Regions from separate parts of the Pseudoalteromonas sp. NS-SX12 genome, predicted to be linked through region 2. Evidence: riboswitches for the same ligand, from Rfam matches in the RefSeq annotation. Region 2 holds a riboswitch; the other holds the start of a gene.
The links. A riboswitch is a leader RNA that binds a small molecule or an ion and turns the genes downstream of it on or off. The one in region 2 is predicted to bind lysine.
Positions count from the first base shown of each region.

Region 1: another riboswitch for lysine. It lies ahead of lysC (lysine-sensitive aspartokinase 3); the one in region 2 lies ahead of dapA (4-hydroxy-tetrahydrodipicolinate synthase).

Region 1 is NZ_CM170634.1:2,207,475-2,223,599, forward strand. Features, by position in the region: gene nhaD (sodium:proton antiporter NhaD) at 94-1,347, shown strand; lysine riboswitch at 1,431-1,604, shown strand; gene lysC (lysine-sensitive aspartokinase 3) at 1,735-3,021, shown strand; gene AC2IOM_RS10230 (4'-phosphopantetheinyl transferase family protein) at 2,971-3,756, opposite strand; gene AC2IOM_RS10235 (sodium-dependent transporter) at 3,863-5,185, shown strand; gene AC2IOM_RS10240 (hypothetical protein) at 5,357-5,704, shown strand; gene AC2IOM_RS10245 (MarC family protein) at 5,844-6,452, opposite strand; gene AC2IOM_RS10250 (2-hydroxyacid dehydrogenase) at 6,763-7,752, opposite strand; gene AC2IOM_RS10255 (NAD(P)-dependent oxidoreductase) at 7,846-8,730, shown strand; gene AC2IOM_RS10260 (methyl-accepting chemotaxis protein) at 8,790-10,757, opposite strand; gene AC2IOM_RS10265 (Rho-binding antiterminator) at 10,897-11,157, opposite strand; gene sbcB (exodeoxyribonuclease I) at 11,166-12,614, opposite strand; gene AC2IOM_RS10275 (HNH endonuclease) at 12,902-13,744, opposite strand; gene AC2IOM_RS10280 (GTP pyrophosphokinase) at 13,754-14,794, opposite strand; gene AC2IOM_RS10285 (isopenicillin N synthase family dioxygenase) at 15,820-16,125, shown strand, end outside.
Region 2 is NZ_CM170634.1:1,225,452-1,241,576, forward strand. Features, by position in the region: gene glnA (glutamate--ammonia ligase) at 1-1,241, opposite strand, end outside; gene typA (translational GTPase TypA) at 1,703-3,529, shown strand; gene AC2IOM_RS05855 (phospholipase A) at 3,772-4,776, opposite strand; gene AC2IOM_RS05860 (succinylglutamate desuccinylase/aspartoacylase family protein) at 4,885-5,997, opposite strand; gene AC2IOM_RS05865 (PLP-dependent decarboxylase) at 6,000-7,205, opposite strand; gene AC2IOM_RS05870 (2,3,4,5-tetrahydropyridine-2,6-dicarboxylate N-succinyltransferase) at 7,205-7,945, opposite strand; gene dapA (4-hydroxy-tetrahydrodipicolinate synthase) at 7,958-8,839, opposite strand; lysine riboswitch at 8,965-9,159, opposite strand; gene AC2IOM_RS05880 (Solitary outer membrane autotransporter beta-barrel domain) at 9,335-10,273, shown strand; gene AC2IOM_RS05885 (energy transducer TonB) at 10,460-11,509, shown strand; gene AC2IOM_RS05890 (DUF4097 family beta strand repeat-containing protein) at 11,560-12,180, opposite strand; gene AC2IOM_RS05895 (TraB/GumN family protein) at 12,272-13,168, opposite strand; gene ilvG (acetolactate synthase 2 catalytic subunit) at 13,698-15,347, shown strand; gene ilvM (acetolactate synthase 2 small subunit) at 15,344-15,592, shown strand; gene AC2IOM_RS05910 (branched-chain amino acid transaminase) at 15,618-16,125, shown strand, end outside.

The sequences.
Region 1 (16,125 bases), 980 kb from region 2:
CTACACTTCGCGCCGCTCAACAGGCTTCTTATCGACCGCAGGTTGGGTGTTCGTTCAAATTTTTAACTCAACTCTACAGGTTAAAATAACAAGATGGTGTCAGGTGTTATTCTCGCGCTGATAATAATCGCATTCGTGCTGATTGTTATAGAGGATATTATCCATGTAAACAAAGCCAAAACAACGCTATTTTTTGGAACTTTGTGCTGGATTATTCTCTTTATTTCCCCTTTACATGGGCAAAGTCCAGAATCTGTTCAAAAAGAACTCGATCATAATATTTTAGAAATTGCGACCTTGTGGTTGTTTTTGATGGCAGCGATGACCTTTGTTGCATATTTAAACTCCAAAGGGTTTATTCAAAGCTTGGTGCATAGGGTATTGCCTAATGAAATGAGCGAACGCAATTTGATGTATTTAATCGGTGCGTTTGCATTTTTCTTCTCGTCGATTTCTGACAACATCACGGCAACGCTGATATCGCTGGCGGTTGTGATGTCGTTAAAGCTTGATGCCAAAAAACTCATTAAGTATGCCACGCTTATTGTATTTGCGGTTAACTCGGGTGGGGTATCGCTTATCACCGGTGATGTAACGACTTTAATGATTTTCCTTGCTGATAAAGTCACCATTGCTAACTTATTGTTGCTTGTGGCTCCTGCAGCGTTATCGGTATTTATTTTAGCGGCGATGCTAAGTATGGGCATGAAAGGCACTATTACTTTTGAAAAAGTCGAACTGCGCCGTATTGAAAAAACCGATATCACCATTGCCTGTATCTTTGTTTCAACCATCGTAGCGACACTAATGTTTAGTGTGTGGTATCACATTCCGCCATTATTAACTTTCTTATTTGGTTTATCGCTAATGTTTTTAGTTGCGCAATTCTTAATGCGCAAAAAAGACGTGAATAAAAAGATTATCGATTACGTACGTGAAATTGAGTACGACACCTTATTATTCTTTGTAGGTGTGTTACTACTTGTAGGTGCGATGAAAGAGATTGGTGTGTTGAATCAATTTACCCACCTTTATGAAGTGCTTGCACCTGAATATGCAAACTACTTTATGGGTATTTTGTCAGCAGCGGTTGATAACGTACCGCTTACCGCAGCACTTTTAAAAGCAGATATCGTAATGGATACACGTCAGTGGTTAACCTTTACCTATGCAACCGGTGTAGGCGGTTCAATGCTGATTATCGGTTCAGCTGCGGGTATTATTGCGATGAGCAAAATTAAGGAGCTTACCTTTGTAAGTTACCTACGTATGTTTATGTATTTGATGATTGCCTACACTATTGGTTATTCATCATCGTATTTAGTTGGTTGTTTATTTCTTAATTAGTGATTGACAGCTAGACGGCTAAACGGTAAATTTCAAGAGCCTTCTTTTTAGAAGGCTTTTGTTTGTGTGCTTATTAAGTATTCAAACACAGAAGAGGTGCATTAACCAGGTAGTAGATTCGAGGGCACATTCCCGACGACGGTCTATCAGGGGGTTAACTGCCGAGGAGTGATCTGGATTTGTGGCCAGCTTGCTTCGGTTCTAGAAGTTGAATCTTCGGGACTGTCACCTGTAACAGGTGGAGAGCTTCTGGCAGAGACTATCCTGATGTAATCAATCACGTTCCTTGCCAAGTTCTCCTTATTAAGATTTAAAGGAGAGACCGTGTCTAATTCGAGTATTAATGTAGCAAAATTTGGTGGTACCAGTGTCGCAGACTATGACGCTATGGTGCGCTGCGCCGAAATTGTTATATCAAACCCAAGCACCCGTTTAGTTGCCGTAAGTGCAAGCTCTGGTGTTACCAATCATTTAGTAAGCCTTGCAAATGACGATTTGACGGACGCTGCGCGCCAAGAGCATATTGACGCCGTGGTAGCCATTCAGCACAAAATTACTGAAAAACTCACATTAGATGACGACATTACCGAAGGTTTTTTAGCAACACTTGAAGCGTTTAAAACCTTTGCATTACAAAACGAATTTGATGACAAAGCAAGCGACGAGCTATTAAGTTTTGGTGAGCGTTTATCATCGTATTTATTTACCCAAGTTTTACGCAGCTTAGGTGCACAATCGCTGCGCTTTGACGTACGCGAAGTGCTAGCGACCAATTCACATTTTGGTAAAGCAGAACCGAACGTTGAACGCACTCGTGAATTAGCACAAGCAAATTTATTGCCGTTATTAAGCGAAAACATTGTTGTTACCCAAGGTTTTATTGGTGCAAATAGCCAAGGTGACACAACCACGCTTGGCCGTGGTGGTTCTGATTACAGTGCAGCATTATTGGCTGAAGCGGTTGACGCAAAAGCTGTTTACATTTGGACAGACGTAGTGGGTATTTTTAGTACAGATCCTCGTTTATGTGTAAAAGCGGCACCGATTGCCAAGCTGAGCTTTGATGAGGCAGCAGAAATGGCAACCTTTGGCGCGAAAGTATTGCACCCAGCCACTATTTTACCAGCAAGTCGCAGTGGTATTAGTGTGTTTGTTGGTTCAAGTAAAGCGCCAGAACAAGGTGGTACTTGGATTGAGAAAGAAAAATCAGAACAAGCGGGTATTCGCGCGGTAACCCAGCGTAAAAACCAAATATTATTAACGGTTAAAAGCCCAGAAATGCTACTTGCTAGCGGCTTTTTAGCACGTGTTTTTACCATTTTAGCAAAGTACAATATTTCAGTAGATTTAGTTACTACCTCTGAAATCAGTGTCGCGTTAACGCTAGATAACGCGCCGAATGCATCGCGTCCGGAGTTGGAACAAGCTTGTCTTGACGAGTTAAGCGAGTTTTGTCATGTAACGGTTGAGAATAACTTAACGTTAGTTGCACTGATTGGCTCTGAAATTCAATTACGTCATGGCGAAATTAACTTAATGGGTGTACTCAGTGATTTTAATATTCGTTTAATTTGCCATGGTGCAAGTAAGCACAACCTGTGTTTCTTAGTTGAGCAAACTGAATCAGATAACGTGGTGCAAGCGATTCACAGCCGTTTGCTCGAAGCCTGTTAAATCGGGTTTAAGGGAAACTTCAATAAGCGCTGGTGGCTGTTTAACAGTCATTGGCGTTGCCAAACTAAAATCAAACCCATTAATTTGGCAGCTATAAGCTGCTAAATTATGTTTTGCATATCCATCATATACATTAGGTGAAAGCAGCTGGGCAATTGGCATGGCAACAGCTTTAGCAAGGGCCTCTTTTAATGTCCAAATACGAAAAAAAGTATCGGACATAGGGTTTGCCGCTTCAATTTCTCTAACTTCATCTTGATGATAAAAGTGTTTGGCTAGTTTTAAAAAAGGGCGCTTTTGCGACATAAACTCAAGGTCGATGCCCATACGCTCTGGCTCATGTGCTAAATATACCGCAACCCAGCCTTTGGAATGACTTATCACCAGTGAAAGTGGCAGGGTGTTGTTTTGATATTTAATTACCAAACGTGCAGTGTGTTCATCAAAAAAGGTGGTGAGTTCAGCTGCCTCATACGCCAAAAACTGTTGCGCTAATTGCTTAATTAAATAACGCGAGGCTAAGTATTCGCGTTTAGCGCTTTCTAACTTGCGCCTTTCTAAAATGCTAATTTCATGCGCAGATAATAAACTTGTGATGTTTATTTGGTCGAAATTAAGGGCTTGGCTATTGGCTATAACTAAATTAATTGGTGACTTAGGGCTTAGCACGCTAAAATGCGCGCGCTCAGGCGAGATGCCTGTGATTGGTGGTTTTTTGTTGTTAATCGTTTCCATACCCGATAGATTAGTCTTTTAGCCAAGCGCAGTTTTACAATTTGCTGCAGTATATCTTGCTTGGTTACGTAAGTCGTGGTGTAGATAATAAAAATAAGAGTTCAATATGGCACAAATTAGAGATGGCTTTCAAAGTCGCTTAGGTTTTGTATTAGCGGCGGCAGGCGCCGCGGTTGGCTTAGGTAATATTTGGGGCTTCCCAACACAAGCGGCAAACCACGGTGGTGGTGCATTTTTGTTGGTTTACTTTATTGTAATTTTTTTACTGGCGTTACCTGCGCTTTTTACTGAACTCTATATTGGCCATAGTGCACAAGCGAACCCCGTAAAGGCGTTGGCTGAAGCGTGCCAATCTACCAGCAAGAAAATGGGCGCGGCAGCAGGTTATATTGGCCTTGGCGGCGCCATTGTTATGCTCAGCTTTTACAGCATTGTTGCTGGCTGGATGCTGGCATTTGCACTTGAACCAATCGCCACATTCTTTGGCCTTACCGACATTGCAAACTTCTTAAAATCAGATTCAATATTGCGCAACTTTATTTTTACGCCGCTGATGCTGATATTAACCGCCAGTATTATTTTAAAAGGGGTTAAGTCGGGTATTGAGGTTTGGTCGCGCCGATTAATGCCGGTTTTATTGGTGTTACTGCTTACGTTAATTGCCTATATTGCGACGTTAGATGGCGCAAGCGAAGGGTTTAATGCTTATTTAGTGCCTGATTTTAGTAAAGTCACTGATCCTGATTTAATTATTGCAGCAATGGGGCAAGCGTTCTTCTCGTTATCGCTGGGTGTTGGTTGCATGATGATTTACGGCTCGTATCTAAAACGTGATGCAAACGTGGCAAAAATGTCGATTTCAGTTGCCATGCTTGATACCAGCGTTGCGTTTTTAGCGGGCTTGTTGATTATTCCTGCACTTTATGTAGCACAAGCGCAGGGTGTTGAGATTATGCAAGGTGGCAAGTTGATTGGTGAAGGGCAATTAATTTTCGCTGTGTTACCTCAGTTATTTGCTACCTTAGGTGCCTTTGGTTTAGTGGTGGCGTTTGTCTTTTTTGTATTAATGTCGATTGCATCGCTAACGTCAACAATTTCATCGACAGAAATTCCAGTATCGTTTTTAGTCGAAAACCATGGTTTTGATAGAAAACCAGCAACTTGGCTGGTAACGGTTATTGTGGGTATTTGTTCGAGTGTGATTATCGTTAATTTTGAATGGTTGTTTGGCTTAGTGATCACCGTATTTACCCAATATCAATTACCATTAATGGGGTTATTCTACTTTGTGGTTGTGGGGTGGCTTTGGAAGCGCGGTAACAAACTGCACGAATCAAACAAACTTGGTTATAAAGTGCTAGCAAATTATATTCGCTTTATTTGCCCAATCTTAATGTTAGCGGTGTTTGCTAACGTGGCATTAAAGTAGGAGATTAGGTCGCAGCTTGCGAAACATCTTGACATAACAGCTTCGGCAAGACTTTTATACCTTTAGTGTTATGATTTGTCCTAATTTAAGCGCCGTTAAACACAAAAGTGTTGATATTTTTGTGTTGCTAGATAAGTTATTACTAAGTTTAAGAAAAATAAGTATAAAATAATGAAAAGAACAGTTTTTTATGTGATCGTTGCCTTTTTTTTGACAGGCTGTAATAGTACATCAAATACAGATGATAGTACGCATTCACAAAGCCAAACACTAACAGACAGCGAGCTTCAAGCTTTGGCTAACAAAACTAAGTTTACTGCTGCTGAGTTAAAGGCTGCTGCTGATAAACTTGGATTTAGATGTTCACATAAACCTAAAACAGGTTCTAGAATTAAAAAGAAAGTGTGTACGAGTGAACAGCAGAGACTAGTTCGAGAGGAAGCTAGAAGAGAGTTTTACAATAAGAATAAATTAAAACTTTCAGAAAAAACCCCTTTTACAGTTGCTCCAAGAGGCTAAAGCTACATTTTATTAGTCATAAATATCATATGTTGCTTTTTATTTTATTTGCCCAATCTTAATGTTAGCGGTGTTTGCTAACGTGGCATTTAAGTAATAGGTTATTGGTACAAAAAAGCGCGTTTTAAACGCGCTTTTTTTATAAGTTAAAATAGCTTTTAAAGCCGGTGAGTACGTTAGTGATTGCAACCGCTGTTAAAATTAAACCCATTACTTTACTGATAACGATAGCGCCTGCATTACCAATGAGCTTTTGAATTTTGCCTGCCATTAGCATTAATAAAAATGCTAAGAACACTACAGCTATCATTACACCAGCAACTTGCGCTTGCTGCCACAAATCAACGCGGGCATTTTCGGTTGCAAGTACTGCCGCAAGCATAGCACCAGGGCCTGCAATAGAGGGCACGGCTAACGGGAAGATGGCGGTTTCATGATACTGCTTTACCAAGCGTACTTCTTCTTCAGGTTTACTTTCACCAAAAATCATTGAAAGCGCAAATAAGAACAGCACAATGCCGCCAGCGATTTGAAACGCCGATAAGGGTATTGCCATGGCGCTTAAAATGTACTCTCCGGCAATTACAAAAAATAGCAGGATCAGAGCGGAAACAAGTCCAGAAAGCATCGCAATTTTTCGTTTTGCTTTAGCGTCGAAACCGCGTGTCACAGCTATAAATACAGGTACTGTGCCAATGGGGTCGATAACCGCAAAAAACAAAATAAAGGTTGCTGCAAAGTCAATCATATAAAAATTTACCTATTAAGTTGACGTGTTCGGGATGAAAGCACTTATCTTGTTACATAGTGTGTAACTTAATATAGTGCTTTTTATGTGTGAAAGGCGATTGAAAAATCACACAAAGCTTTATTAATTAAACGACCATTGTCGCGAGCCAAACGTCTTATTAATGGTAGCGTTATTCGACCGTGAACTGTAACCACATTAATGAATGTAATTGGCATTATAAGCACGCAATTATAACGGGTAATAGTATTTAAAATTGTAATTATGTGTACTGCTATTACTCATTACTTTGCGTGTTTATTAACACGATTTAACTTACTTGATTCTCAAGTGGTTGCTGCAAACGAAACGCCGAAATATTGTCAAGTGTGGTCGCCACAATTTCGCTCATAGCTTCTTGTGTGAAAAAGCCTTGGTGGCCAGTGATCAGCACATTGGGAAAGGTGAGAAGACGCTGAAATACATCGTCATCGATAATTTCACAGCTCATATCTTTAAAAAATAGTTCTGATTCTTGCTCATATACATCAAGCGCTAAATAACCTAATTTGCGCGATTTAAGTGCGCGAATACACGCAGCAGTATCAATTAACGCGCCGCGACTAGTGTTGACAAGCATTACGCCCGGTTTCATTTGCTCAAGTGCTTCTTCATTGATGATATGCAGCGTATCGTTGGTAAGCGGGCAGTGCAGGGCAATAATATCTGATTGTTGGTAAAGGGTTTCTAGGCTAACTGGCTTAGCTAGCTCACTTTTGGCAAATGGATCAAAATAAATCACGTTTGCACCAAATCCATTTAAAATTTTAACAAAAGCGCTGCCAATTTTACCAAGGCCAATCACACCAACCGTTTTGTTATGCAGATTAAAACCAAGTAAGCCATTTAAATCAAAGTTGTTTTCTTTAACGCGGTTATAGGCTTTATGAGTTTTACGAGAAAGCGTAAGAATAAGTGCTAAGCAATGCTCAGCAACTGCTTCAGGGCTGTACGCAGGCACCCGTACTACGACCATTTTGCAATGATTTGCGGCTGGAATATCCACGTTATTAAAACCTGCGCAGCGCAGGGCAACGAGTTTTATGCCAATTTCGTTTAAGGCGTTAATCACTGTTTCATTGAGCGTATCATTTACAAAGCAACATACCGCATCAAACCCTTCGGCAAGTTTTACTGAAATTTCGTTAAGTGGCTGCGTAAAATATTCAGCTGTTATATCGTTTGGCAATTGGCTGTCAAATGCGCTGATATCGTACTTTTGCGCGCTAAAAAACGCGATGCGAAATGGTGCTGTAGTCATATAGATATCCTTGGCGAAATGTAGGCCTATAATTCAATGTGTTAAATGATTATACTCAATCGCAGTTTTGTAAAGATTAAAAGTGAGTAAGTTATGTCGTTAAAAGTTGCGTTTATTGGCCTAGGTGTAATGGGTTACCCAATGGCGGGTCATCTTAAAAATGCAGGCTATGAAACATGTGTTTATAACCGCACCACAGCAAAAGCGCAAAAGTGGGCTAATGAATATTTGGGTCGCTTTGCACAAACGCCAAAAGCAGCGTCTGAAAACGCAGACTTTGTGTTTATTTGCGTTGGCAACGACGATGACTTACGACAAGTGGTGAAAGGTGAAAATGGCATACTTGCTGGATTAAAACCGGGCGCTGTTATTGTGGACCACACTACAACCTCGGCTGAAGTTGCAAAGGAGCTAGCCGAACTTGCAAAAGCGCAAGGCAATGATTTTATAGATGCGCCTGTTTCAGGCGGACAAGCTGGCGCAGAAAATGGTGTATTAACCGTAATGTGTGGCGGTGATGATGCGGTGTTTGCAAAAGCGCAGCCGGTTATGGCGGCATTTTCACAGTTTAGCCAATTACTGGGGCCGGTTGGTTCAGGCCAACTTTGCAAAATGGTCAATCAAATTTGTATTGCGGGTGTGGTACAAGGACTTGCTGAAGGCATGCACTTTGCGATGAATGCGGGGCTTGATGGCGAAAAAGTGGTTGAGACCATTGCCAAAGGCGCTGCGGGTTCATGGCAAATGGAAAATCGTCATAAAACTATGCTTAAGGGCGAGTATGAGTTTGGTTTTGCCGTTGATTGGATGCGCAAAGATTTAGGAATTGCGCTAGATGAAGCACGTAAAAATGGTTCACAGTTGCCAGTAACAGCAATTGTTGACCAGTTTTACAGTGAAGTACAAAATCTTGGCGGTGGCCGCTATGATACATCTAGCTTATTAGCGCGTTTAGAAGCAAGTAAAGGTAAACACTAATCGCACATAAAACGCCGCTAATTGTTGCAAAGTAGTGGCGTTTTCAGTTAACTCACGGCTTAGGCTGTTTTATAGTGAGTAATTGAGCTTTTTAGTTGTTGATTTGATTGTGTAAGCCCTTCAATCAATTCATTTAATTGTTCCATATCGCTGGTAATGGAATTAGATTCTTCACTAATAACACTCACTTGTTGGGTAATATGAGATGCGGCTTCCGATTGCTCTTCAGTTGACACTGATACTGATTTTAAGCGTGCCTGAATATTACTGATTTGATTATAAAGTGTGTTTATATTTTCAAGTGAAGAGTTACTGTTAGTTGAGGTGAATTTGCTCGACTCGTGTATATTTTCCATTAAACTTTTTAATTCTTCTGCGTCATTTTTCACCAGTTCCAACACACCACTGATTTCGCTTGTGGCATCTTTAGAGCGAATAGCAAGTTGTCTGACTTCGTCGGCAACGACCGCAAAGCCTCGACCTTGTTCACCAGCGCGGGCTGCTTCAATTGCGGCATTAAGCGCTAATAAGTTAGTTTGCTCAGCAATACTATTAATACTTTCTAATATCGATACGATTGATTGACTTTTATGGTGCAAGCTTTCGGTGGAGTTAAATGCGTTTTCATTTAACTCGATTAGGGTATCGAGCGAGCCTTTTGATTGCTCTGTGATGGAGCGGGTATGCTTTGACACATCGTCAAGCTGTGAGGTGCTATCCATCGACTCGTTCATCTCATTTTTAATACCTAGCGTGGTTTGAAAAAGCTGCTCAGTTGAGCTGGCGATATTCTGCAGTGCGCCATCATTTTTAACAATCTGATCAATAACATGGCGACTGACATCAGATATTTTGTCAATGCTGCCACTCATAATATGCAGAGCGTTTGATAAGTGACCAACCAAATCCTTTTGTGAATTGAGCAACTTATCAATATCTCGACTAATGGAACCGAGTTCGTCATGAGATTGATCGTTTAATCGAATGGTCAAATCGCCAGAATCCGACACATACGATAAGGTTTCTTTAATATGGTTTATTTTTGACGTAAGGCCTTTTATTACGCGAATATTTGCCCATACGATGACACCGGCAATCACTAATAATGCCACAAGTTTGCCAGTTAAACCTTGGTAATAGCTGTTAATCGTTGCATGCTTTTGCGTATTTATCTCAGTGGTAAATTCAGTAGCGCGTTGTTTAATTTGATTAATATATTGGGTCGTTGTGGCAAACCATGCGCTTGCTTCTGGCCATGAACTTGTTGGTTTTTGATTTAAAAAGACATCATTAATGGTGTTATTAATATAGTCGTTATATTTGGCAATACTGGGATCTTTGAAAAAACGCGATTGCTCTGAGCTATCCGACAGCAGCGATTTAAAACGTCGAATATTGGCGATGTAACTTGATACCTCTTGCGCTTGTGTTGAATTGAATTTTTTTGCCGATAAAATTCCGTTGAGTTTGCCCCTTACTTGCCCTAAATGCTCTTTTAGGTGTGAATAAAAGTAAACCTGCATAAACTGCGCACGAGTTTGTGAATCATCAATTGAAACAGTAATGGCTTTTACTAAATCAAGAGCCATTAAATTAACTTCTGAGTAAAAATTAAAGGCCTCTTTACCGTTTCGGTTATCTACTTGTTGGCGAATAGCTGTGCGGTTAGCAATATAGTTTTCAAGCCGTGTTCTCAACAGTATTGCTTCACTAGAGAGGGTGTTCATATCGGCATTTTTTAGCGCTTGCAATGCGTTGTCGGCTTTTTTGCGTTGCGCTGTTACTTTCGTAAACTGACTTGCTGCGCCACCGGCAATAAAGCCCGCTGACAGGCCTCTTTCTACTGCGAAGTTATGCGCAACGTTGTCGGCTTTCAGAGCCAATTCAAGCAGTAATTGATCGCCTTTTGCACTGTCTATGTTGTCTATATCTTCCTGGATAGAAAAACCTATGAGTAAAAAAATAAACAAACATGAAACAACGGATATTGCGATAATGGCTTTTTTGAAAGAAAGGTTGTCTAACATGCGCACTTCCTTGTTGATAAACGATATGCAGGCATATTAAATTTAGAACAAGTTGTCTATTTTTCAAGCAGCTAACGGTTGTTTTTATTAGCAAGTTAAAGGCGTGATCGAAACCAAAAAAATAGCATGAAAGTAGCGACTATATTAATGAAACACTGAAGTTATGGTGTTCTATGGCGTTATTGCAGGCACTCAAGATGGCGACATCGGTGAGATTAATGTTTACTAGGGTTTGGTCGCTTTGCATAAGAGAGAGAAATTCAGTGCCATTTTCATGAATAAGTGCTTTCGCGATGCCACTGAATTGTTGTTTATTTTTTAGCGATATAACTACTTCGCTATTGCGCATACACACAATTTCAAAGTAGTCGTATAAGCTGCATGAAATACGCTTAGCCATTTGTTTTGCTACAAGCTTTGAGCGTAATGGTACAAGGCTTTTAATATTGCCATTTTTTTCTCATCGCTTTCATGTTCGTGCGCTAAATTCTCTAGGCTTAACATAAACTCATTGGCATCAATTGACGGGCTATCTTCGCCATGCATGAGTTTGCCTTGGCAGTATTTTCGCCACTTTTCAAGCTCTTGGTGACTTAAGCTTTCTGGCCAATTGCGGGCGCGATAGCGAAACAGTAATTCGTTGTATTTTGCATCGTCAAATTCCAGTTGCAAACCGGCGAGTTGGCTTGGCTCTGTGGTGCGGATAATATCAAATTTCGATTTGTCGCCACTTGATGCAAAACCCTGGTAAAGTGCGTAGTCCGGATTTGTGATAGGGGTTAAATGACTATCGTCGTTAAATACTTCAACTACTTTTTCACGTAATTCTGGGTGGGCGCGCAGCAACTTAAGGTTTGCCAAACACGCTTCTCTATCTATGCCTAATCGCTCTGCGTTTTCTGGTAACAGGGTTTTTGCCGGGGCGATAAATGGGCATTTATTAACGTGGACATGCTTTAACCCAATAGGAAGTTGCTCATCTGTGAGGTTTTCACGTTTTGTATAAAGACGCTCTCGAATTTCTTCAACACTCAATTCAATTAAGGGCGTTGGATCAAGTGCTAAATTAAAACAGATAACTGCATTTTTGTTTTGGTGATGAAACGCCATTGGTGCAATCCAGGTTGTGCATCCTTGGCTTGCTGGTATTTTTGAAGACACATGTACCAGTGGCGTCATATTAAATACATCTACTAAATCCTGCGCAGCTTTTTTAAAGCGCAAATTAAAATAGTAGTGGTACATTTTTGGCTGTTTGTCTTTGATGAGTTTTGCCAATGCGATGGTAGCAGTGACATCGCTTAATGCATCGTGGGCGTTGCCGTGATCAATACCGTTTGCTGCGGTTAAATCTTCGAGTTTAAAGCTCGGCGTACCATCTTCCTTTTCGGGCCAGTTAATGCCTTCGGGTCTTAGTGCATAGGTTGCTCGCACTAAGTCAATAATGTCCCAGCGGCTATTTCCGTTTTGCCATTCTCTTGCGTATGGGTCGTAAAAATTACGATAAAAAGTATAACGCGATACTTCATCATCAAAACGAATGCTGTTGTAGCCTGCAACACAGGTTTGCTCTTTAGCAAATTCCAAATGAATTTTGCTAATAAACTCTGCTTCACAGAGGCCGTGTTTCATTGCGTGCTGTGGTGTAATACCTGTCACTAGCGCCGCCATCGGGTGGGGCAGATAATCAGCTTGTGGTTTACAGTAAATGACCAGTGGTTCACCAATAATATTAAGATCAAAATCGGTTCGAATACCCGCAAATTGGCTTGGTCTATCTTTTTGTGGTGTTGCCCCCCAAGTTTCATAATCGTGCCAAAATATTGATGGTGTATTAGGTTCGTTTGTATAACTCATCTATAGGTAAGCTCTTGTATTTTATCGAATTTAAACCAATGTCTTTATGAATATATTGTGAGTTTCTTACCCAAAAGATATTTTGGTGTCTCTATTGTGTCGCTAAATTAAGAATATGTGTCGCTGTACGGAATAGTATCTAACAACCAGATTTATTCTAATTTAATTGTGTTTTAGGGTAAAGATATAAGGTAATTTGGCAAATTTAGGTGCTTAATTATTCGCCCGGTGTTTCATAGTCAAATTGATAAACTGCAATAAGAGTAAAAAAATCAATTTAAGTAAGTTTAATTATTACTAATTTCTTGTTGAGTAATGTTTGACTCGATTATTTTTGCTTTGTACATTAATTTACAATTAAATTCTTTTTTATCAATGGCATAATGTGCTCTTCGGTGACATGTCGGACATAAAGCGATAACATTTTCAGGACAATCAGCTCCGCCGTCTGATAAGCGAGTAAGGTGATGGACTTCTAGGTAAGGACCTGACTTTGTCTCGAAAGGAGCTTTATTTCCGCAACCTTCGCAATGACCTTCTGCTCGTTTTTTAGCGTATAGCTTAATTGCATCGCTGCGATATTTAACATGAATTAGTTTTTCTTTTCCGCTTGTTTGGTTAGGTGTAATACTTAATGCAATTTCACGTAATTGTTTTAATGATTTACTTTTAGTTGGCTTTGTAAGGAAAGTCCTTTTTGGTGATTCAACACCATAACTTTTTATTTCAGGAATAATATCTAAATGAAATATATAAGCTGATCTTTGTATCCTATTTTTGTCAGGTCTTTCTTCAACGTGGTGAGTTATATAATTGCATTTACCAACATAACTTACCATTCCCTGAGATACAGCTTCAAAAAGGAGAATCTCTTTATTATTTTTTTGGTGGTCACGAATGGCTAAATTACCTTTAGTCATTAACATATCGCCTTCTTGACCTTCGCCAGTATATCTAAATGTTCCATCGGAACTAAAACCATCCGAATAACCAAACTCTTCACCAGCTTTGCTGGTGAAAATAAATACATATGGGTGTTGTGATGGAGTCGATATACCACCATATTGCTGCCCTTTATAAACTCCATGTATGTCAGTTCTTCGGTTATATATTTTCCCAGCTTCGAACACTTTACTCTCCTAGTCTTCTTCTGCCCAATCATCATCATCATCTTCATATCCAAATGCATTGATAATGTCTTCATACTCCGGTTCGTCAAAAAACTTTCTAAGGAACTCATCAGGAGTCACAATCCAATCGATATCATTTTCTTCTAATAATTGTTTCCAATCATGAATAATTAGCCAATTTCTTATATGGCCCCAAATATTAGTGAAATATTTTGTTTCTTTGCACACTTGAGCATAGTTAGGAGGAATAATCGCATTTAACTCTGAGGCTTTCTTTATACCTAGTGAATTTAATTCTTTAATTAATTGCTTGATATCACCTTTGTGATTTACTGGCTCTAGCTCTAGCTCGTTAACATCAAACCAATTTTCCATAAATTGAGGAAGTGTAAGGGAGTCTAAGCTGTATTCTAGATTTCCATGAGCTGTATCTGTATGTACTTTTTCTATGTAAGAATCAATTTTTTGTGATATCTCGCTAAAGCCTTTATCTGCTATTTCTAACATGCCGGCATAAAGGAAGAGGTTACGTTCTATTTCGGGAGGTAATTTGCCAGAAAATTTGTAATTTCGATCATGAGCTAATTCCGCCCAAGCGTGCTGTAATACTGTACGAACTTGAATTTCAAATTTTAAAGATGATAAGTTGGCAAACTCTGGTAGCGCTGCTCTTGCTTGGCCAATATCACACACAAAATGAACAGATCTATACCCAATTTGATCAACGGAAAGTTTTTCATCTTGATTTAATGAATTATCAACATCTACATTAAATGCATCATTAATTAAATCTGAAATTTTACTGATATCAGACTCAAAATAAGCAACAACACGAATACCAGATAAGTCAGTTAGTTGTTTTGATGGATCTTTATATGACTTTCTATCTATCTTTTCTAAAACACTATCTTTTGTTTTAGTGCGGCCAGTAACAGTTAAATATTCAATTTCACTAGTTTTTAATAAGTTTTCTATTATCGAAATAACAGCATCAGTTAATCTTTCTTGTTTGGGGAGTATTTCATCTACCCATGATTCATATTTACTCATTTCTATCCATGATGGTTAACAGCTTTATTGAACCTTTCAAATTGCTCTACTTCAAAGCTAGGAAGTGAAATTTGTATTGGCAAAGCAAAAAAGCTTTATGAATTTATCGCGGATGATACATTAATAAATATAATCTTATATTTCAACGATATGCTGATTTATAAAAGCCTTGATGTATTTCTAATTTCTAAGGAGTGCCATACTAATTAATAAATGGGTGCCAAGTATTTTACAATTTAAGTTATATGAGACTGCTCGTATTAGATAACATAAAGTTTGTGTAGGTAGCAAACTTGGAGATGGACTAACTGAGTAGATGAAGATTCAGTAGGAATAATGAAATTACTTCTTAACTTAGCAATGGAGTGACCGCGCGTGTCTATTAATAGTGATATTCGTTCGGACTTAACACATTAGAAAACAGGCTTAGGAGTCTTTTCAAAATGTCTAAAAAATTAGAAAAAGAACCAAAGTACTAAAATTTAATGTTTTTTAAGCTTCTGATAATTAGAGATAAAATTTAAAGTCTGAAAAGTCTTTCTGTGTCTCCAGTGTGTCCCCAACCTTATAATTAAGCTTACAGCCCTTTATTTATTTGGGTGTATCTTAGTCGTGCCAGTAAATTGTGGGTTGGTCTTGGTTCTGCATAAATACTTAGTTCATTCTTAATGTATGTGGTGTTTGAGCGAGTAACTCTTAGCCATCTGTGTATTATTGTGCGCTAGCATATCATTTAACTGTATTTTTGTCTTACTCCACGCAGTTTAACGTAGTGGATTAATTTTGGTAATTCGAGACGAATAATCTTGGTAAAGTAACATTTGATGCATGTAACAACTTGATTGTGCCAACAATGTATTTTGATTTAAATCAAAAGATATTCTTGCGGCCTAATAGTGCGGACATTCGTCCTTATAATCTATAATCACTTTAGTAAGAATGTGTGGTGCAAACACATCCCTTGAAATTATTTGATAAGTGTATGAGCCATAACGGCTCTTCACTTTTTTATTTTGGTGAATTTTATGCAATTACCTACGGTTGATTATACCGCTGAAAATGCGGCTGAGCAGTTTGTTGAGTCGTTACGAAATACTGGCTTCGGTGTATTAAAAAACCACCCAATTTCGCAAGAATTAGTCGAATCTATTTATAAAAATTGGCAGGCATTCTTTAATTCGAATGAAAAACACGACTTTTTATTCAGTAAAGAAACGCAAGATGGTTATTTTCCGCCAGAGGTGTCTGAGGTAGCGAAAGGCTTCACTAAAAAAGATATCAAGGAATATTATCACGTTTATCCAAAAGGACGAGTACCTGCGCAGCTAGAA
Region 2 (16,125 bases):
AATGAAGCTGCAACAGTTGGGATTTCAGCTGCTTCTTCAGCTGGCAGATCGTAAAGATCTTTATCCATTGCTTCACCTGGGTGGATCTTATTTTTAATACCGTCAAGGCCAGCCATTAACATTGCTGAGAATGCTAAGTATGGGTTAGCTGTCGGATCTGGGAAGCGAACTTCGATACGACGTGCTTTTGCAGATGGTACTACTGGAATACGAATTGATGCAGAACGGTTACGTGCAGAGTATGCAAGCATTACCGGAGCTTCAAAACCAGGTACTAGACGCTTGTATGAGTTAGTTGACGCGTTCGCAAATGCATTGATTGCGCGAGCGTGCTTGATAATACCACCGATGTAGTAAAGTGCTTCTTCAGAAAGACCGCCGTACTTGTCGCCTGCGAAGATGTTTTGACCATCTTTAGCAAGTGATTGGTGACAGTGCATACCTGAACCGTTATCACCAACGATTGGCTTAGGCATAAATGTAGCCGTTTTACCGTAAAGGTGAGCCATGTTGTGAATAACGTATTTCATTTCTTGAATTTCGTCCGCTTTGATTACCATTGTATTAAAGCGAGTTGCAATTTCGTTTTGACCAGCTGTTGCTACTTCATGGTGGTGAGCTTCAACAACTTGACCTAATTCTTCTAACACTAGACAAGTAGCTGAACGCCAGTCTTGTGATGAATCTACTGGTGCTACTGGGAAGTAACCGCCTTTAACACCTGGACGGTGACCTGAGTTGCCGCCTTCGTAGTCTTTGTCTGAGTTCCATGATGCTTCTTCAGCATCGATTTTGTACATAGAACCAGACATGTCAGTTTTGTACTTAACATCGTCAAATAGGAAGAATTCTGGCTCAGGACCGAAAAGTACAGTATCTGCGATACCAGTTGAACGCATGTATTCTTCTGCGCGTTTAGCAACAGAACGAGGGTCGCGCTCATAACCTTGTAGTGTTGAAGGCTCTACTACGTCACAACGTACGATTAGTGTTGCTTCTTCAGCAAAAGGGTCTAGTTTAGCTGAATCTGCATCTGGCATTAATACCATGTCTGATTCGTTAATGCCTTTCCAACCAGCAATTGAAGAACCATCGAACATTTTACCATCTTCAAAGAAATCTTCGTCAGCTTGGTGATGAGGAATAGAAACGTGCTGCTCTTTACCTTTTGTATCTGTGAAACGTAGGTCAACAAACTTAACGTCGTTTTCCTTGATAAATTGTAAAACCGTGTGTGACATATAGTCCTCCAACCGTGTGTTGTTTTTAATTGTGAAATCGCTGTCTATAAAGCGGCTTTTGTGCCAGTTTTATAAATCAATGAATATTAATGGTTTTTAATAAATTCAATTTACTTTGCACCATTTTGATGCACCAAAAAGATCCCTATTTGCACTGATATGGTGCGCGATAAAGTCTAGAAAATACGGCTAAAATCACAAGGCCAAAATCGTTTTTTTAAAATAAACCTGCAATGTGACAAAAATATCGCAAAAATCAGCTATTTTTATTCTGTCTAAACTTTCATCTGTCACAGTAATAGGGGATAATATGCCACTTTTTTGCAGGCGCAGACCCTTTTGAGGTCATCATTAAGATGACATAAAAGGTGTTTAGCTTAGATTTTTAGCGGGCTTTGATGGGTATTGTGCCTATTAGATAATCCGTAGCTTCTATCCAGAGCACTAACTTGAGTAAAAATATGAGTATCGAAAAATTACGTAATATTGCGATTATCGCGCACGTTGACCACGGTAAAACAACACTAGTTGATAAGCTACTTGAGCAATCAGGTACATTAGAAACACGTGGCGGTAATGAAGAACGTGTAATGGATTCAAATGATATCGAGAAAGAGCGCGGTATTACAATCCTAGCTAAAAATACAGCAATCGAATGGAATGACTACCACATTAATATCGTAGACACTCCGGGACACGCTGACTTCGGTGGTGAAGTAGAGCGTGTTCTTTCAATGGTTGATTCAGTATTACTACTTGTTGATGCACAAGAAGGTCCAATGCCACAAACGCGTTTTGTAACGCAAAAAGCATTCGCATTAGGTCTTAAGCCTATCGTTGTTATCAACAAAATTGACAAGCCAGGCGCGCGTCCTGATTGGGTTATGGACCAAGTATTCGATCTTTTCGATAACTTAGGTGCAACTGATGACCAGTTAGACTTCCAAGTTATTTACGCGTCAGCAATCAATGGTTGGGCAACGTTAGATCTAGACGAACCGTCAGACAACATGCAACCTATGTTTGAAGCAATTGTTGATCAAGTAGAAAAGCCAGATGCCGATCCTGAAGGCGCATTCCAAATGCAAATTTCACAGCTTGACTACAACTCATACATCGGTGTTATCGGTGTAGGTCGTATTAAGCGTGGTACGGTTAAAGTTAACCAGCAAGTAACAATTGTTGGTGCTGATGGTTCTAAGCGTAACGGTAAAGTTGGTCAGGTACTTACTTATTTAGGTCTTGATCGTCACGAAGCTGAACAAGCGCAAGCTGGCGACATCATTGCAATTACAGGTTTGGGTGAGCTTAAAATCTCAGACACAGTATGTGATGTAAACCAAGTTGAAGCACTTCCTGCACTTTCTGTTGATGAACCAACAGTAACCATGACGTTCTCTGTAAATACTTCACCGTTCTCAGGTCAAGAAGGTAAGTTCGTTACTTCACGTAACATTCTTGAGCGTTTACAAGCTGAATTAGTTCACAACGTTGCACTACGTGTTGAAGAAACAGATAACCCAGATAGCTTCCGCGTATCAGGTCGTGGTGAACTTCACCTAGGTATCTTAATCGAGAACATGCGTCGTGAAGGTTACGAGCTTGCAGTATCTCGTCCAGAAGTAATCCTTCGCGAAGTAGATGGTCAATTAGAAGAACCATACGAAACAGTAACCGTTGACGTTGAAGAAGAGCACCAAGGTTCTATCATGGAACAACTTGGTCTGCGTAAAGCTGAAATGACTGATATGGCACCAGATGGTAAAGGCCGTATCCGTATGGACTTTATGATGCCTTCACGTGGTCTAATCGGTTTCCAAACTGACTTTATGACACTAACGTCTGGTTCAGGTTTAATGTACCACACGTTCGATCACTACGGTCCTCATAAAGGCGGTAACATTGGTCAGCGTAAGAACGGTGTACTTATTGCTAACGCAACAGGTAAAGCGCTTACTAACGCACTATTCAACCTACAAGACCGCGGTAAACTATTCATCGGTCACGGTGTGGAAGTATACGAAGGTATGATCATTGGTATTCACGCGCGTGATAACGACCTTACAGTTAACGCGCTTAAAGGTAAGCAACTTACTAACGTTCGTGCATCAGGTACTGATGAAGCGCAAAACCTTGTGCCACCAATCATTATGTCGCTTGAGCAAGCGCTTGAGTTTATCGATGATGATGAGCTAGTAGAAGTAACGCCTGAAAGCATTCGTATTCGTAAGAAACTTCTTACTGAAAGCGAGCGTAAGCGTGCTAGCCGCGAAGCGAAAAAAGCGTAATAGCGATTTCGTTTTGTAATAAAAAAACCAGCCTAGGCTGGTTTTTTTTATGTTTGAAATTTAACGAAATGCTCTGATACCAATTCACTTAAATAGCAGCTCATCCTAGCGGACTAAATATCATGCTAACTGCGTTAGAATTTATCAATGTAGAACAACTACATAAGAAAAATTCTGCCTTGTTAGCATTTCATTTATCCAGCGCTATCCCTGATCACATACTTAACAGAATTGGTATGAAATTATAAAAAGTCAGTTAATAAAATACCTACACCAAAGCGTTCAATGTGTTGGTTGTAATCAATTAAACTTTCGCCATAACCATTGTAATATTGTGCGTAACCTCGTAAACGACCCCACGCAGGGAATGACCAATCAAGCTGTACTGCACCTTTGTTATCTGACTTTAAGTTGTTGCGTAACATTACGGTAAATTCATGTTCTTCGTAGCGATAAATCGTTGCAAATTCAAAGTGTCCCATGTAGTCATCAATATCTGGGTTGTCATCACCAGTTGGGTCATCTTCGTTGCGTCTTTCTTCTTCAGGGATGCGGTACCAAGGCCTAAAGCTAAACACAAAGCCATCTTGCTCCCAAAACAGGTTCGCATAAATTCGATTCCATGAACGTGAAAGTGGAATATTTCGGCCATTTGATTGGTGTTCAAAACCAAGCACTATGCCCATTTCGTCACCCCATAAACGATTTTCATCGTCCAGTAAATTCATCCAAAATACTTCAGGTTGATAGTTGGTTTCTCGAAATGGCGATGAAATATCATTATTGTAGAGTTGCCAATACGACTGCATGGTAAAACCAAAATAAAATGCTTGGTCGATATCAGACTTAACTTGGTATAGCGGCACTTTTAACGACAGCTGAAACTTAGCTTCTAACTCATCTAAAGGCGCACCTTTTAAGTTAGGATCGCTTTCTGCAGGCGTGTTTTTGGGGCGATCCATGTAAGTCACAGGTAGAATATAGTTGCGATTATGTGGCGTAATTACATTGGGGTTGTTGGTGGTAACTTTTTCTCGGATAACGCGTTTATCAATTGCCGACATGTCATCCATATCTGTTATTTTCAAACACTTTTTCTTAATTTCAGCAAGTGTTTGCGAATCATCGCCTGCAGCAAGTTCGTTAAGAATGCATTGCTTGGCGAGTTCTTTTTCAGAAGGGTCGTCGTTTGCAAATGCAAGCGAGCTGGCCAGTGAGAGTATTAAGCTAGAAGCTAAAAGGCGCATTAATTATATCCCTAAAATGAGTGAGCTTTTATTATAACCATTTTAGAAACATAAAAAAGGCGGCATATTTGCCGCCTTGTGCCCCAAAGGGGACTTCTCACGCAACTGTTACAATTCAAAGTAGTTTGTAAAAAATTTATAAAGCTCAGTGCCTTGATTTACGCTGGCTGACGCAAAGTGCAAAATTGCTATGCCGTCTTGCTCTAGGGTAATTTCATTTAGTGGCTGTTCAGATAAATAGCGTTCCATACGTAAAATTTTGGCAATGGTATCGCCTGCTTTTACGTGGCTACCGAGCGCTGCTGTGTATTCAACCATGCCACCCATTGGCGCGTAATACGCAAGATAATCATCTAAATAACAGGCGTAGCGGGTAATGGCTTGTGGCTGGTAATGAGAATCTTGCAATGCTTCTTTATACGTTAAATAGCTTAGTATGCTGTTTGCATCGTTAGCGGCTTCTGTCAGGTCAATCTTTTCTTGTGAGCCTAGCTCAACGGTAAAGGCTTCCACTAAAACGGGAATGTCGCGACCTGCTTTTTTATAGGCTTGGCTTAGTTGCCACCATGGACAAAAATTCGCTTCGTCCATTGCGCCATCAAATTCATTTGGAATAAGTAACACATGCTCAATATCAAAATAACGGGCACTGTCTTTGGCATATTCTGGGCAATATAAGTGCTTAGCTGAGATAGGCCCTGTGTGTAGGTCGAGCACAATGTCTGCCTGATGCGCTAATTTTTGTAAGTTTAAAGCAATTCGCTTACCCGTATTGAGTGCGTAACTTGGCCCTTCTAAAATTTCGGCAGTTGCATTTATTAGGCGCGATTTAAACGCACTTTTAATTGTTGCGATATCAGCATCCTGATATTCCGCAACAAAGCCATCGACCAAAGCCGAGTGGTTTTGATATATACGGTTCCAGTTGGTACCCGTAATTGGGTCAAATCGTCCTAGGGTAAACTCTCCAGATTTTTGGTTGCAACCAATAGGGTTTGCATAAGGCACTAAGGTAATGTTTGATGCCAACGTCTCGCGCTTCAGTTTTTCAAGTAACTGATATATCACCGCGTTCCCTTGTACTTCTGCACCATGCATATTGGCTTGAATATACACATTTGGTCCTGTGCCGTTTCCTTTGAGGCGATAAACCGGAATAGTCAGCGGTAAGCCGTTGGCAATTTCACCAACTTGAATGTTTTCTTGGGTGATTAGGTTCATAGTTACCTCAAGTAATAATCAGCGCTTTCGCTTTGTCTGACACATGTTACGACGCCGTTTTTTACGATAAATTCTGCGGGTAATTCATGGCATAAAAAGTACGGCATACTTTCAGTAAAGCCATACGCGCCACATTGGGCAAAAATAAGCCAGTCAGTGTCGTTAATATCGTTGGCTAATTCAAATTGGCCTAAGCTATCTAGTGCTGTACAAAGCGGTCCGTGCACTAAATAGGGTTTAGTTTTGCTGTCTGTTTCACGCAATAACTCAGCAGGGAATGCCTGGTTGGTAACGGCAGGGCGTAAAATGTGGTTAATACCGCCAGCAACAATAAGTTGATTAGCACCGTAGTTTTGCTTTTGTTCAACGACAGGATTGGCATAAAAACCCACTTCGCCAACCGCATAGCGGCCGAGTTCCATCCAAAGCTCTTCGCAGCCTACCGCGTGCTTTATTGTTGCCAGTGCATCTACTAATTCTTGCCAGACAAGCTCAGTGCTTGATGCGCAATAAGGAATACCTAGGCCGCCGCCTAAATCTAAAATACGTAGGTCAAATCCGAGTTGCTTACTTAAACTTTGTAAAGGTGCAATCATGGCACGCCAAAGCTCAGCTAGCTTCTCTGTGCTGAGCATATTGCCCCACTGAAAAATATGTAAACCAGCAAAGTCGAGCGCTGGGTAATCGGCAATACTCAATGTGGCCCAGTCGTCACAGCCAAGGCCAAACGGTGTTAAGCTATCGCCACCAAGTGGGTTTTTTTCACTGTCTGGCCAGCGCAATTGCACTCGCAATAAAATGCGCAGGGTTAGGTTATGTTCACTCGCAGCTTGGTTTAACCAAACCACTTGGTTGTGACTTTCAGCGACAAAGGTGCGAACACCTTTATCGAGAAAATGCTGAATCTGCTTTTTCGATTTTGCAGGTCCAGTGTTGAGCACACGTTTTGCGTCTATGCCTTGGGCTAAAACTTGGTTTAGTTCACCGCTGCTTGCTACATCAAAGTCAAAGCCACATTTATCTAACGTTTGGATGATCGCTGAAAGCGGGTTTGCTTTTACTGCGTACCACAGTTTCACCACATTTTGTGATGTAAGCTGCGTTAAATGTGCTTCTAGCTTATCTAAATCGTATAGATAAAATGGCAGATCTGTTTGTTGGCAAAGCTCTGCAAGTAATTGACGTTGTGGTGTGCTCAAAAAGCTCATTAACGTAAAGCCTCTTCCAGTTCTAATGATGCATCGCTTTGTTCATCACGATATTTAACGATAAGCGCACATGACATGCTTAAGCCTTGCTCGCGGCCCCATTCACTTGATGAAGGGCGTGAACCTGGAATAACAATCGCATTTTCTGGAATTGGTTCACCTTTTTCTAAAACGCGCTCATTTACACAGTCATAAACAGGAATAGTCGCAGAAAGACGCACGCCTGGTGCTAGTACCGCACCTTTTTTAACTACAACGCCTTCAACGATGACACAACCTGCGCCGATAAATGCATCATCTTCAATTACTACAGGGCTTGCGCCAACAGGCTCTAATACACCGCCAATTTGCACTGCAGCACTTAAATGTACGTTTTTACCAATTTGAGCGCATGAGCCTACTAATGCATGGCTATCAACCATAGTGCCGGTATCGATGTAAGCGCCAATATTCACATAGGCTGGTGGCATAATCACTGTGCCGCTTGCAACATAGGCACCTGGGCGAACACTCGTACCACCTGGCACCATGCGTACACCTTCTTGTGCAGAAAAGCCGCGTACAGCAAGGTTATCTTTATCTACAAAACCACCTGGAAACTCAGTGTTAGTACCATTTTTGAAAACATCTAAAATGCCTTTTTTAACTTCAACGTTCGCGTGCCAGTTACCATTTTCATCTTGGTTTGCTGCGCGTAAGGTGCCGTTTTCTAGGTTTTTTAATAGTTCTTGCCAGTTCATAGTACTTCTCTCTTAATTCCAAGATAAAATTGTTTGATTAGCAGCGAGAATTGCTGCAGGTGATTCCAGCTCATGATGGGTAAGCGGTGGACGTAAATTAGGGGTGTTGAGCTTGCCTTGTTGGTGCATTAGCACTTTTACCGGCACAGGGTTAGCTACTTCAAATAAGCTATTTACCGCGTCGCTCCAAGTAGTAAACAGGTTTGGTGTGCCTAAAAGCGATCTGCGAACAAACTCTGCGGTTTGTTTAGGCCATGCGTTAGCAGCAACCGATACTAAACCTTTTGCGCCAGCTTGGGCAAAATATGGCATTAAGGCATCATCGCCACTGTAAATAGCCACATTAGGATTACTACTCCTAAATACTTCAAATTTACTAATGTCACCACTGGCTTCTTTTAAAGCCCATAAGTTGGTGTGATGACTTAATGCGGATAACAGTTCAGGAGCAAGTGCTACGGCGCTGCGTCCTGGCACGTTATACAACATGCAAGGAAGTTCTGTGGCACTGAGTAATGTATCAAACCACTGAATTTGGCCTTTAATGCCGGGTTTAGCGTAAAGTGGTGAGCCTAGTAATAGTGCGTCAATCGGTTGTTGGTTACAGAACTCTAACCATTCAAGTTGTTGCGGTAAGTTAACCCCGCCTACAGCAACCATCAAAGGTACAGTCGGCGATAAGTCACAGACAAAACGCACGATTTGCTGCTGCTCTGCGATGGTTAAGGCTAAACCTTCACCTGTGCTGCCGAGTAATAAAATGCCATTGTTGGCATCTTGTTGATCTGCTACTAATTGCGCAAGATTGTCATAGTCAACTTCACCCGTCTCAGTGAAGGGGGTGACTAATGCAGTCCACAGCGGGTACTGCGTCAAATTAAATTGTGATTTCATCTCTAGCGAACTTAATATGTGTTCGAAGAAGGGATAAGAGAAAGGCTTAGTCCAGCTTCGAACAACTAAAAATTCGAAGAGCAATGGACTTAAAAAATAGATAAGGCGAATGGCCTTATTTTTCTAAGACCAGAAGCTCTCCACCAAACATATTTACTTAATACAAGTAATTGGTGACAGTCGCCGGGATTCAGCCCAAGCGCCCGAGATAAGTTATCAGCAAAAAAGCTTATCTCTCGGCGTTAATTCCCCTCATTCAGTGTCTTTGGAGTTTGCTCCCCTCAACTGAACTACCTGAATAACGCACCTCTTCCAGCCCTAAGCTAGCCGCTATTTTAAATAGCCACTAACGTAAAATAGGGTGATTGAGCGGCAATTGAAACATTTTGGACGTCTAAATGTCAATAAAATTTATTTTAGAGCACTGCAATCGCATGATGTTTAATGATATAACTAGCGGCTATTGCCGTTGAAGTTAAGTAAAAATCGTTAGTTGTGAGAAAGTTAGTATTTTTGTTGTGCGTTTTTATAACCTTGCCATGCGATGCATCGGTGAAAAAAGCCTATGAGGAATCGTTTGCGTCCTCGGTAGTATTAAGTGACTCTGACGTAGTGCGCTTTGGCTTTGGTAACTTTGACCCGGTTAATATTTTAGAGCAACTCGGTGATGATGCGGGCGATAAAAGTGTTGATTTAAGAACTCAGCTACAAGTATTTGCACTGCCTTATACCTACACGTTAGACGAAGATTCACGCATAAACACGCACTTTTCTTATATTTCACAATCGCAAGAAATATTGCTGGATGATGTGACCATTCCCGACGATAGCCATGATCAAATCTTCACCGCTTATGCCGATTATGAAACAGCGCTGTATCGTTACGATAATTGGTTGTTAGAAGGCTCAATTGGTGCGCATGTGATGCATTACGACAATATTCATGACTACAACAGCCCTGAAAGCCGCGCCGCTAAAGCAGAAGTGGAAGGTATTTATTTTAATACAACTGCAAACTCAGTTTTAACCGATATGGGGTTAACTCTCAGTCGCAGAAAAGCCAGTCGTTGGGGGCATTGGTTAGTTAAGTCGACCTATAACCACTTCTTTGGTAAAGGGTTTGGTGGTGATGATGCAACACGTGACTCAACCCCATCAGGTTGGTATTTTGCGAATAGCGTTAGGGCAACCATTAAGCTCGACCAAAAATTAAAACATACAGAGTCAATCTATCTTAAATTTCAGCGTGTTGATTTGGGTGGAGACGCACGTAGCGCCTTTAGCACAGGCCATTATTATGAGTACGGTGGCGGCTTATTAATTGACACTCGGCCGTGGACATCTTGGCTTGATAATATCGGCATTGGCTTGCATTACAACGAGGGTAGTGTACTTAGTGGCGGCAGTATTGTAATCTACTTCAATGAAGAGTAACTCCAACTCACTGTAATTGTTATTATTTTAGTGCGCTAAAAGCAATGCTAACTAAGCCTAAATTATCGATGTGACAAAGCACTATCAGATAAATTCCGCCTTATTAGTATGTCATTTTCTCAGCGCAATATTTGAACATAGACGTAAAGAGTTGGTAAACGCCACGAATATAAAAGGACTTAGATAATGATTCTATTACCGCTTATAACGCTGTCTGCAAGTGCCTTGAGTGCAGCTGATACATCTGATTTAGCAAACAAAACCGAACAGCTTCACTTAAATACCATTGTCAATGCTGAGGCAATTGAGCGTGTGCCGCCTAAATATCCAATTAATGCTGCGCGTAACGGTAAAGAAGGTTGGGTGCAACTAAGTTTTGTAGTCGAACCAGATGGTTCAACATCTAATATTATTGTTGAAGATTCCTCTAATGAGGCATTTGAAAAGTATGCACTGCGCTCAATCAAAAAGTGGAAATACTCACCAGCCACTAAAGATGGTAAGCCAATTCAGCAATGTCGAAACCAAGTACAGTTGAATTTTAAATTAAGCGACACCCCTAAAGGTGCGTCAAAGTGGTTCTTTAGGCAATATCGCTCGGCAATGGTTTTTTTAGAGGAAAATAAAGTCACTGAGGCCGAAGAAATAGCCAAGAAGATCGAAGAAAAAGGTCGTTGGAATGCGTATGAAGATATGTATTATTCAATTCTTACCTCGCTTATAGCTGAAAAAAATACCAATCCAAAGGCCGAGCTAGCGGCAATTCAAAAAGTGTTGTCTTATAACGACTTACAAGAGGAAGCACAATACAGTTCGCTTGCTGCACGTGCATTTAGTTTAGCGGTAGAACTTCAGGAATATGGTGATGCGCGTTCGATTTTTGCAACACTTAAAAGGCATTACCCAGAAAATGAAAGATTAGCGATGCTTTCGCCTTACTACAATCAAGTAACGGCGTATTTAAAAAGTGATAAACCAATTATTATTAATGCACAAATAAGTAAACGTGACTTTTGGAGCTACCAGCTCGAACGCAGTGCTTTTATCATTGATAATGTGGTTGGTAATTTAACCAATCTTGAAGTGCGTTGTGATAATCATCATTCACAATTTTTGGTCGAGTCAGGCAATAAATGGCAAATTCCTGAATCTTGGGGAAGCTGTTCTGTGTATGTGTTTGGCGATACCAATGCCAAGTTTACATTGGCCGATGTTCACGGCGAACAAAAAATCTAAATAATAAAAAAGGCGCTTAACGCGCCTTTTTTAGTTACTTGCTGCGTATTTTATTTACGCACTTTGATATCACCTACACCTACTTCGGCTTCAATGCTGTGCTCACCTGCGCCAGAGTAACGTGTTTCAGAGCTAACAATATTACGTGTGCTTTCTAAGTCGCCACTAAAGCCTTTAATGCTAGTATCGCCAACGCCTGTTGATAGTTCGATGCGCTTAAAGTCATCAAGTACTGTATCGACACGAATTGAACCAACACCTACTTCTGCTTCAAGTGAGTTTTCAAGTTTTTCTACATCAATGCTGCCAACGCCAATTTCAATGTCGATCGCTGCATGCTTTGGCACTTTTACAACCCATTCTTGACTTAAGTTTTCTTCGTCAATTTCCAATGAAATACGGTTATCACGAACGCGTTTACTTAGTTCTACATTTGATACATCACGATTTTTTGAAAACCAGCCTTCGTCTTTGCCCTCAATTTCAATTTCAATGCTAAGCTCGTTGCTATCTACTGTGATAATTTCGATGCTGCCCACAGGGAAATCAATTTCAAGGTTTTGACCTTGGTTTAATGTAAGAGTTTCAGTAATACGTTTTTCATCGCCAGCATAAAGATTGGTTGAGATACTTGCGGCGATTAATGTCATTGCTAACGCTAATTTTTTCATGATGATTATTCCTTTTGATGACTGCGCTTAATCAGTTTTAACTGTTTGTTATTTAGTTAGACGCAGGCATCAATTAAAAAGGTTTAAAAAATTATTTATTTTTTTTCGAAAGTTTAAATCCTTCCTTTTCAAGAAGCTTTAATAAACCTTGTGGGCCGTATAAATGAAGTGCGCCAACAGCAATAAAATGTGGTTGTTTGGTTAGGGGAGCCTTTAACTGATCTACCCAGTTGTTATTGCGATCAGTAAGCAGTACTTTTTCAGTTAACGCGCTGTAGCTGTCACCCGTAAAGGTTTCGCGGTAGTAGTTTTCAAGTGCGCTATCGTTGCCTCGCTTCCAGTTACCAATCAGACGATTAAAGTACTTATCCATATCAGCCAGTTCTTTTAAACCGTCTTCAATCATTTTGTTGTTATGTTTGCTAAATCCTTTAAACATGCCCATTTGTTGCTCTAGCGTTTCAAGTTGCATAATCGGAATTTGCAAACGTTGCGCGACATTCATTACTTGCTTGTCGATACCAAAGGAATCTTGATAACCTGCTTTTTGGTATTCCATTAGGGTGATCTGTAGCATTACAGCAAAGGGCTGCATTTGCTGAAAAAGCTCCATACCAAGGCCTAACTTCGCCATATAACTGCTTAGCGCTTTGTAATTTTTAGCGGATAATTCTGACTGTAACGTCTTACCTGCAGGGAGCAGCATATAGTTCATCATTACTTGCTGCTGTTCTATTGGGTTCACCTTAGATAGATCAACCTCAACAACCAGTTTATCGGTTTTTTCAATCGCGCTTTTTACGTAGCTTGGTAAGCCCGCCATTTGCTGATCACCCAAGTGAACAGTGCCTAGTAAATAGGATGTCACGCCATTTTTTTCAATTTTCCAAAGACTTGGGTTGATATTGCTGTTTGCAAATACTGGTTGAGCTAAACCAAGTAATAGAATGGGTAGTAGCAGTATTCGCGTAATTAAGAAAAGTCGCATTGCAGATCCTTGCGTTAATAATTAATTTTGCGTATCAGTGTACTTGATAGTGCAATATTAGTCTTTGCCTAATTATTAACAAAAAAGTTATAAGACTTTTAAAAATAAAGCGATATTCAAATAAGCTTTAGTCTTAGCATACATAATCTTTAAAATTGTATAAAATGGATTTTTTATTCTTTTTATGTGTTTTTTTATGCTTATCTTGGTTTTAAGTTAATTCTATTGATTTAAAAATGCATAGATTTCTTGATTGACTTTTTTGCTCATAAACGATACTAATAAAAAAGAAGCCAAGCAGACGAACGCTTGGCTATTTTTGTAAAGAATTTATGGTTGCTTAAACACATGTTTAAAACAGTAAACGTACTAGTCCTAATTATTAACGTGGTGATTATTATTACCGCGGGGGCTTCGTAGTGCTGTAGCAAAAGTTAAGCATTGAGAGAGCCCCCGAACTGAAAAGTCCGGGGGCTTTTTTTTGGCAGTAAGAAAATGAGCAAGTAGTAAACATCACAGGGTAGAGAAAATGACAGGTGCAGAGTTAACAATCGATTTATTAGCCAAACATGGCGTGAAAGAGGTATTTGGATACCCTGGTGGTGCGATTATGCCAATTTACGATGCGCTGTATGGCTCGCCTGTTACTCACTATCTAACCCGTCATGAACAAGGCGCTGGTTTTGCCGCTGTTGGTTACGCAAGAAGCACAGGCAAACTGGGTGTTTGTTTTGCAACTTCAGGCCCTGGCGCGACAAACCTTATCACTGCACTTGCCGATGCCATGATGGATTCTGTACCACTGCTTGCAATTACCGGTCAAGTACCTACCGCAGCGATTGGCTCAGATGCCTTTCAAGAAGTCGATGTGTTAGGTATGTCACTGAGCTGTACTAAACACAGCTACATGGTAGAGCGAGCTGAAGATTTAGCCGAGGTTTTACAAGAAGCGATGCATTTAGCGCAATCAGGCCGACCAGGCCCCGTGCTTGTTGATATTCCGAAAGATATCCAAATGGGCGCTGTTAATTATCATCCTTGGCTTGCGGCAGACGACTACAAACCTGAATTGAGCCAATCGGAACTAACCAAAGCTAATGAACTACTAAGCCAAGCGAAAAAACCACTGGCGTATGTGGGTGGCGGTGTACAAATGGCAGATGCACAAGATGAGCTTATGCAATTCTTAAAAGCGACTAATATGCCTGCTGTAAGCACATTAAAAGCGCTTGGCTCTGTGACAGCTGATTATGCCTATAACCTCGGAATGCTGGGCATGCACGGTGGTCAAGCAGCTAACTTAGCAGTGCAAGAATGCGATTTGCTAGTGTGTATTGGTGCTCGTTTTGACGACCGTGTAACAGGTAACCTTGCTAAATTTGCCAGTAAAGCTAAGGTTATCCATTTAGATGTTGATGCTGCTGAGGTAGGTAAGCGTAAACCAGTTAATGCCTCACTGGTTGCTGATCTAAAAGATTCATTACCGCATTTAGCGACGCACAAAAGTAATCCAGAATGGTTGGCGCATATCAGTCACATGCAACAGCAATATGCATGGCGCTATGACTACCCTGGTGAAAAAGTATATGCCCCTTATTTATTAAATCGCTTAAGCCGTTTAATGCCAAGTAATGGTGTGGTGTGCTGCGATGTTGGTCAGCACCAAATGTGGGTTGCGCAACATATGGCGTTTTCACATCCAAGTAATCATTTAAGCAGTGGTGGTGCAGGCACTATGGGCTTTGGTTTGCCCGCCGCAATCGGTGCGCAAATCGCTCGTCCTAACGACTTTGTATTAACAGTTTCTGGCGATGGTTCAATCATGATGAACATTCAAGAGCTAGCCACAATTCGTCGTAACAATTTACCCGTTAAACTACTTATTTTAGATAACCAGCGTTTAGGTATGGTTAGACAGTGGCAGCAACTTTTCTTTGATGGTCGCTACAGTGAAACAAATCTTTCAGATAATCCTGACTTTGTACAATTAGCCGCTGTTTTTGGTATTCCGGGTGAAACCATCACCCATGCAAACCAAGTCGATGAGGCGATAGATAAATTAGTGGCGAGTGAAGGCCCTTATATTCTTCACGCGTGTATAGATGATAAAGAAAATGTTTGGCCATTAGTTCCGCCAGGCGCCGCAAATGATCAAATGCTAACTGAGGTGGCAAAATGAAGCACAACTTATCAATAGAAGTGAAACAACAAAGTATCGCATTAGAGCGGTTTTTACGTGTAACACGCCACCGCGGGTTTAATTTAACCTCAATGAACATTGAGACTAGCGAAGAAAAGTATATTGTAAATATGATGGTAGACAGTGACCGACCTATTTATTTATTAACACAACAATTAAAAAAGTTAGTTGAAGTAAACCAAGTTGAAATACTTGAACAACAATCGATAGCAGCAACTAGCTAATTATTATTTTTTAAGGTTTTAGAGAATGTCAGATTTAATTTGGTTCAATGGCAAAATTATTCCACAAGAACAAGCAACTACTCACGTACTTAGTCATGCGCTGCATTATGGTAGCTCAGTATTTGAAGGTGTACGCGCATACGAAACGCCAAATGGTCCAGCCATTTTCCGTTTGCAAGATCACACCAAGCGTTTATTTGATTCAGCAAAAATTTACCGTATGCAAATCCCTTACACAGCTGATGAAATTAATGAAGCGTGTAAAGCAGCAGTACGTGAAAACGGTTTAAAAAATGCGTATCTACGTCCGTTTGCGTTTTTAGGCAATGTGGGATTAGGCGTAAATCCTAAATCACATAAAGCAGACGTTGCCGTTGCCGCAATGGAATGGGGTACGTATTTAGGTGACGGCGCATTAGAAGCGGGCGTTGATGCGTGTGTTTCATCATGGAACCGTTTAGCACCTAATACCATGCCAACAGCAGCAAAAGCAGGTGGTAACTATTTGTCATCGCAGCTAATTTCAGGTGAAG